Regions from separate parts of the Streptosporangium sp. NBC_01755 genome, predicted to be linked through region 2. Evidence: riboswitches for the same ligand, from Rfam matches in the RefSeq annotation. Region 2 holds a riboswitch; the other holds the start of a gene.
The links. A riboswitch is a leader RNA that binds a small molecule or an ion and turns the genes downstream of it on or off. The one in region 2 is predicted to bind glycine.
Positions count from the first base shown of each region.

Region 1 (3,396 bases), 2.0 Mb from region 2:
AGGGGATCAGGCAGACGTCACGGCCCGACTCGCCGCGTGCCGTGTGGTAGGCGCGGATCGCCAGGAGACCGGCGAACTCGCCCTGGGAGCCGGCGTTCGGCTGGATCGACACGGCGTCGTAACCGGTGACCTCGGCCAGCCAGCGCTCCAGTTCCCCGATCAGCTCGACGTAGCCCGCGGCCTGGTCCTCGGGCGCGTACGGGTGCAGCCCGGCGAACTCCGGCCAGGTGATCGGCTCCATCTCGGTGGTCGCGTTGAGCTTCATGGTGCAGGAGCCCAGCGGGATCATCGAGCGGTCCAGCGCGATGTCCTTGTCCTGGAGCCTGCGCAGGTAGCGCAGCATGGCCGTCTCGGAGCGGTGGCTGTGGAAGACCGGGTGGGTGAGGTAGTCGCTGACGCGCGCCAGCGCGCCGGGCAGCGCGTCGTGCGCGGCGGCGTCCAGGTCTGCCAGCACCGTGCCGCTGACCTCGAAGGCGGCCAGGACCTGCTCCAGGTGGAGGACCTCGGTCCTCTCGTCGCAGGTGACGCCCACGTGGTCGGCGTCGACCAGGCGCAGGTTGACCCCGTTCTCCCGGGCCGCGGCGACGACCTCGGCGGCACGCCCGGGCACGTGGGCGAGCACGGTGTCGAAGAAGGTGTCGTGTACCACCTCGACGCCGCCCTGGCGCAGGCCCTCGGCGAGCACGACGGCGTACCGGTGGATGCGGCGGCCGATCCTGCGCAGGCCCTCGGGGCCGTGGTAGACGGCGTACATGCCGGCGATCACGGCGAGCAGCACCTGCGCGGTGCAGATGTTGCTGGTGGCCTTCTCGCGACGGATGTGCTGCTCGCGGGTCTGGAGCGCGAGCCGGTAGGCGGGACGCCCCTCGACGTCCTGGGAGACGCCGACCAGGCGGCCGGGCAGCTGGCGCTGGAGACCTTCGCGGACCGCCATGTAGGCGGCGTGGGGGCCGCCGAAGCCGAGGGGGACGCCGAAGCGCTGCGAGGAGCCGACCGCGATGTCGGCGCCGAGCTCGCCCGGCGCGGCCAGGAGGGTGAGGGCGAGCAGGTCGGCGGCGGCGACCACCTGGGCACCTCGTGCGTGGGCGGCGTCGGCGATGGCGCGGAAGTCGCGGACCCTGCCGCTGGCGCCGGGGTACTGCACGAGCACTCCGAAGCACTCGGGGAGCCCCCCGGTGAAGTCGCTCTCGACCAGCTCTATGCCGAGCGGCTCGGCACGGGTGCGCAGCACCGCCTTGGTCTGCGGCAGCGCGTCGGCGTCGACCACGAACACCTTCGACGGGGTGCGGCCCGCGCGGCGGGCCAGGGTCATCGCCTCGGCCGCGGCGGTGGCCTCGTCCAGCAGGGAGGCCCCCGCGACGTCGAGGGCGGTCAGGTCGGAGACGACGGTCTGGAAGTTGATCAGGGCCTCCAGCCGGCCCTGGGAGATCTCCGGCTGGTAGGGCGTGTACGCGGTGTACCAGCCCGGGTTCTCCAGGAGGTTGCGGCGGATGACACCCGGGGTGATCGTGTCGTGGTAGCCCAGGCCGATCATCGAGGTGAGGACGGTGTTGCGCCCGGCGAGGACCCGCAGCTCGGCGAGAGCCTCGGACTCCCCCGCCGCCGGGGGCAGGCCCAGCCGGGTGAAGGAGCGGATCGCCTCGGGCACGGCCACCGCGACCAGATCGGCGACGGAGGCGAATCCGACCGCCTCCAGCATGCGGGTCTGGCCGGCGTCGTCGGGTCCGATGTGACGGGTCGCGAACGGCGGGGGGACGAGCTCGCTGAGCGATGGCAGATCGGTCATGGGAAGCCTCTCAGGGCGGGGTGGAGACCGGCGCTGGGCGCGGGCGTATGCCGGGTCTCCCCCTCTGTCATCACGACTGTCATCACGTGGTCGCGACCTGAGAGCTTCACCTGCCCTTGCCGGGAGGCTTGCACCGTCGGTGAGACGCACCTGGCGGGCGCGCCTGCTTTCCAGAGTTGCCTCGTCCGTGCGGTACAGGGTGCCTGAGAGATTCCGGGGAGGTTGCTCCTTCGGCGCCCCGATCGTGCCGGGGTCTCTCCCGCACAGGGTCAGTGGCGAGTCCGAGTTTACCCGGTTCGTCGTACTCGGCGACGGCGGGCCAACTCATCGGCCTGATGATCGTCTAAAGGGCCCCCGCCCAACTCCGCGCGTTCGCCGGGAAGATCCGCAAGAGAGCCCTCCACCTCCTGCCACACCCGTCCCAGCGCGATACCGAAGACTCCCTGGCCACCCTGGAGCAGATCGATGACCTCGTCGGGCGAGGTGCACTCGTAGACGCTCACCCCGTCGCTCATCAGGGTGATCTGGGCCAGATCGTTGACACCCCGCTCCCGCAGGTGCTGCACGGCGATGCGGATCTGCTGAAGGGAGACGCCGGTGTCGAGAAGGCGCTTGACAACCTTGAGGACCAGAATGTCACGGAAGCCGTACAGCCGCTGGGAACCGGAGCCGTGGGCCGCTCTCACGGTGGGTTCGACCAGGCCGGTGCGCGCCCAGTAGTCGAGTTGCCGGTAGGTGATTCCGGCCGCCGAACAGGCCGTCGGCCCCCTGTAGCCGATGTCGGCGGGCACTTTCACCGGTTGCCCGTCGAACAGCAGACCCTCTTCACCCGCGCGCTGACGTGCCGACTGGCGCCGTTCCGGGTCATCCTGGTCGGCGTTTCTACCCTCGCCGCTGCTGACCGCCACGCGGACCTCCGGCTTTCTCTCATCCCACGGCCTGATCTGGGGGTTTACGCATGACCGCGGGTTTCACTTGCACCGTAGGACTGGGGCCAAGTCCAGTCAACGACCCCACCCGGCGCGTCGTGAAGCGTAAATGCACCGAAATTCCTACCCCGCGCGGCCGAAGTCCTCGGGCGTGATCGTGTCAAGGAACTCCCTGAACTTCTCCACCTCGTCCTCCTGGTCGTCGGGGATGATGACCCCCGCCTCCCGGACCACATCCTCACTCGCGAAGATACGTGCGCCGGTACGAAGTGCCAAGGCGATCGAGTCGGAAGGCCGCGCGCTCACCTCGACCCCGTTCGAGAACACGAGATCCGCGAAGAAGATGCCATCGCGTAAAGCGACGATGTTGACAGTGCTCAACCTGACTCCGAGTCCTTCGAGCACGTCCCGGAACAGGTCATGGGTGAGTGGCCGAGGTGGTGGTTCCTCGGCCTGGGCCATGGCGATCGCCGTGGCTTCCGTCATGCCGATCCAGATAGGTAGGTAACGCTCCCCATGCGTCTCTTTCAACAAGACGATCGGCTGGTTGGAGGGCATCTCAACTCGAACGCCCACGACCTCCATCTGCAACACGGGCTGCTCCGTCTTCGCTGGATTCCGACCGGTTTGTTCAACGTAACACCCGTAGAGGTACGAGTGCCTGGTCAGGCTCTCACCGGC
Region 1 is NZ_CP109131.1:7,202,628-7,206,023, reverse strand. Features, by position in the region: gene gcvP (aminomethyl-transferring glycine dehydrogenase) at 1-1,786, opposite strand, end outside; glycine riboswitch at 1,967-2,058, opposite strand; gene OG884_RS33265 (MerR family transcriptional regulator) at 2,074-2,694, opposite strand; gene OG884_RS33260 (bifunctional nuclease family protein) at 2,839-3,309, opposite strand; gene ftsR (transcriptional regulator FtsR) at 3,389-3,396, opposite strand, start outside.
Region 1: linked by a shared signal. The riboswitch ahead of gcvP (aminomethyl-transferring glycine dehydrogenase) and the one ahead of gcvT (glycine cleavage system aminomethyltransferase GcvT) in region 2 are both predicted to bind glycine.

Region 2 (3,396 bases):
CAGCCAGATCTCCTACACCGCCTCCAAGGGCGGGGTGCTGGCGATGTCGCGCGAGCTGGGCGTGCAGTTCGCCCGCGAGGGCATCCGGGTCAACGCGCTCTGCCCCGGCCCGGTCAACACCCCGCTGCTGCAGGAGCTGTTCGCCAAGGACCCCGAGCGGGCTCGGCGCCGCCTGGTGCACATCCCGATCGGCCGCTTCGCCGAGGCGACCGAGATCGCCGCCGCGGTGGCGTTCCTCGCCTCGGACGACGCGAGCTTCATCACCGGCTCGGAGTTCCTGGTGGACGGCGGCATCTCGGGCGCCTATGTCACGCCGCTCTGAGCGTTCCCCGACTCTGACCGTTCCCCGGCCGGTTTTGCCCAGGCCATACCTCGGCCCCGATAACGTGCCGGGACGTGGGGTGTCACCCCACATCCCGGCGTCCGCGCGAGAAGGAGACCATGTCCCGTCCCGTCATCGGCATCACCTGCTACGTCGAGCCCGCGAGGTTCACGGTCTGGGAGACGAACACCGCGCTCCTGCCGTACGACTACGTCGACCACGTGGCCCGCGCGGGCGGGCAGCCGGTGATCCTGCCGCCCGCGGGTGACCCCGCGGCGCTCGTGAACCGCCTGGACGGGCTGATCCTGGCCGGCGGCGGGGACGTCGGCCCGGAACGGTACGGGCAGGAGCCGCACGAGCGGACCGGCTACGTCCGGCCGTTCCGCGACGACGCCGAACTGGGACTGGTCCGGGCGGCGCTGGAGCGGGACCTGCCCTTCCTCGGCATCTGCAGGGGCATGCAGATCCTGAACGTCGCCCTTGGCGGCGGCCTCCACCAGCACCTGCCCGACGTGGTGGGCCACCAGGGGCACGCCCCGGCCCCCGGCGGCTACGGCAGGATGCCGGTGCGGCTCGCCCCCGGCAGCCTGACCTCGAAGGTCTTCGGAACCGAGACCGTGGACGTGGCCCACTACCACCATCAGGCCGTTGACCTGCTCGCTGATGGCCTGATCGTGACCGGCCACGCCGAGGACGGCACGGTGGAGGCCGTGGAGGTGGAGGATCATCCGTTCGCCCTCGCCGTCCAGTGGCACCCGGAGACCGACGACGAGTCGGCCCTGTTCGAGGCACTGGTCCGGCACGCCCGCCGCTGAGTGATTCGTGAAGGCCGGTGCGCGCCTGGGGATTTCGCTCGGCCGGTGCGGGCGGTTAGGCTGGCCAGCGACACCGATGAACCCCGCGCGGGAGAGTGTCCTGACATCCAGGCCAGGACCCCTGAAGGAGCAAGCCCTCCCCGCGAACCTCTCAAGGCAAAGGACCGTGCGGGTAGGTGCCTCTGGAAAGCAGGTCCCACGACCTCGCCGAAGGTGAAAGTCCGGTAAAACCCGGATGAAACTCTCAGGCACCAATGACAGAGGGGGAGGATGATCTCATCTGTCCCTTGTCTGAGGTGCGAACATGTCCCGACCTACGCCGCTGCGCGGCGTGCACGAGTCCCTCGGCGCGACGCTGACCGACTTCGCGGGCTGGCTGATGCCGCTCCGCTACGGCAGCGAGTCCGCCGAGCACAACGCGGTCCGCCAGGCGGCGGGCCTGTTCGACCTCTCCCACATGGGGGAGATCCTCGTGACCGGCCCGCAGGCCGCCGAGGCCCTCGACTACGCGCTGGTCGGCCACCTCTCCGCGCTGGCACCCGGCCGCGCCCGCTACACGATGATCGTCGACGCCGGGGGCGGCGTGCTGGACGACCTGATCGTCTACCGGCTGGCCCCCGAAGAGTTCATGGTCGTCGCCAACGCCTCCAACTACCCCCGGGTGGCCGCCGAGCTGATCGAGCGCGCCAAGGACTTCGACGCCGCGGTGCAGGACCGCTCCGAGGAGTACGCGCTGGTCGCGGTCCAGGGACCGCGCTCGGTGGAGATCCTGAGCGCCCTCACCGACGCCGACCTGGACGGGCTCGGGTACTACGCGGGCCTGCCCGCCGTCGTGGCCGGACACGAGGCCCTCGTCGCCCGCACCGGATACACCGGCGAGGACGGCTTCGAGCTGTTCGTCGCGGCCTCGGCGGCGGAGTCCCTCTGGTCCGCCCTCATCGAGGCGGGCGCACCGCATGGGCTGATCCCCGCAGGTCTGTCCGCGCGCGACACCCTCCGCCTGGAGGCGGGCATGCCGCTCTACGGCAACGAGCTCTCGGCGGACCTCACTCCGTTCGACGCCGGGCTCGGCCGTGTGGTGAGGTTTGACAAGCCGGGCGACTTCGTCGGCCGGGCCGCCCTCGAACCGTTCAGGGACGTCCCGCCGGCCCGTCGTCTGGTCGGCCTGGTCGGACGCGGCCGCAGGGTGCCCCGGCACGGGTATCCGGTGGTGGTCGCCGGTGACGGCACGGTCGTCGGGGAGGTCACCAGCGGGGCGCCCTCCCAGACACTGGGCAGGCCCATCGCCATGGCCTACGTGGACAGCGGCCTGTCGTCAGGACTGGCCGTCGACATCCGGGGCAGCCGCGAGCCGGTCGAGGTCGTCGAACTGCCTTTCTACAGGAGGAAAAAATGAGCAGCATTCCCGAGAATCTGCACTACACCAAGGAACACGAGTGGATCGGCGGCGTCGACGACGGCCTGACCCTCACCGTGGGCATCACCGCCTACGCCGCCGAAGCGCTGGGCGACGTGGTCTACGTGCAGGTACCCGAGGTCGGCGCGTCGATCGCCACCGGTGACGCCATCGGCGAGGTCGAGTCGACCAAGTCGGTCAGTGACATCTTCGCGCCGGTCACCGGCGAGGTCGTGGAGGTCAACCAGGCGGTCGTGGACGACCCCTCGCTGGTCAACAGCGACTCATACGGTGACGGCTGGCTGTTCCGGGTACGTCTTGAGGGCTCCGCCGACGACCTGCTGTCGCCGGAGGAGTACACCGCGCTCACCTCGGGTGAGTCATAAGTTCGACGCCTCGCGTCACGGTCACGCGCGTCCCCGGGCACGCGTGACCGTCCACGCTGGAAGGATTCAGATGACGATCAGTGTCTTCGATCTCTTCAAGATCGGAATCGGCCCGTCCAGCTCGCACACCGGCGGCCCGATGGCCGCCGCCCACAAGTTCGCCCGGGGCCTGCACCAGGACGGGCTGCTGGAGAAGACCGTCCGGGTGAGCGCCATCCTGTACGGCTCGCTTGGGCTGACCGGCAAGGGCCACGGCAGCGACAAGGCGGTGCTGCTCGGCCTGTCCGGCGAGAAACCCGAGCTGGTCGACGTCGACACGGTCGACGAGCGGCTGGCCGCCATGCGCGAGTCCGGCACCATCTCCCTGTACGGCTCCCACGAGATCCCCTTCGTCGTCGGCGAGGACCTCGTCTTCGAACGCAAGATCTCGCTCCCCGGCCACCCCAACGGCATGCGCTTCACCGCACTGTCGGAGTC
Region 2 is NZ_CP109131.1:5,199,888-5,203,283, reverse strand. Features, by position in the region: gene OG884_RS24810 (3-oxoacyl-ACP reductase) at 1-322, shown strand, start outside; gene OG884_RS24805 (gamma-glutamyl-gamma-aminobutyrate hydrolase family protein) at 442-1,137, shown strand; glycine riboswitch at 1,216-1,314, shown strand; glycine riboswitch at 1,317-1,401, shown strand; gene gcvT (glycine cleavage system aminomethyltransferase GcvT) at 1,442-2,533, shown strand; gene gcvH (glycine cleavage system protein GcvH) at 2,530-2,919, shown strand; gene OG884_RS24790 (L-serine ammonia-lyase) at 2,990-3,396, shown strand, end outside.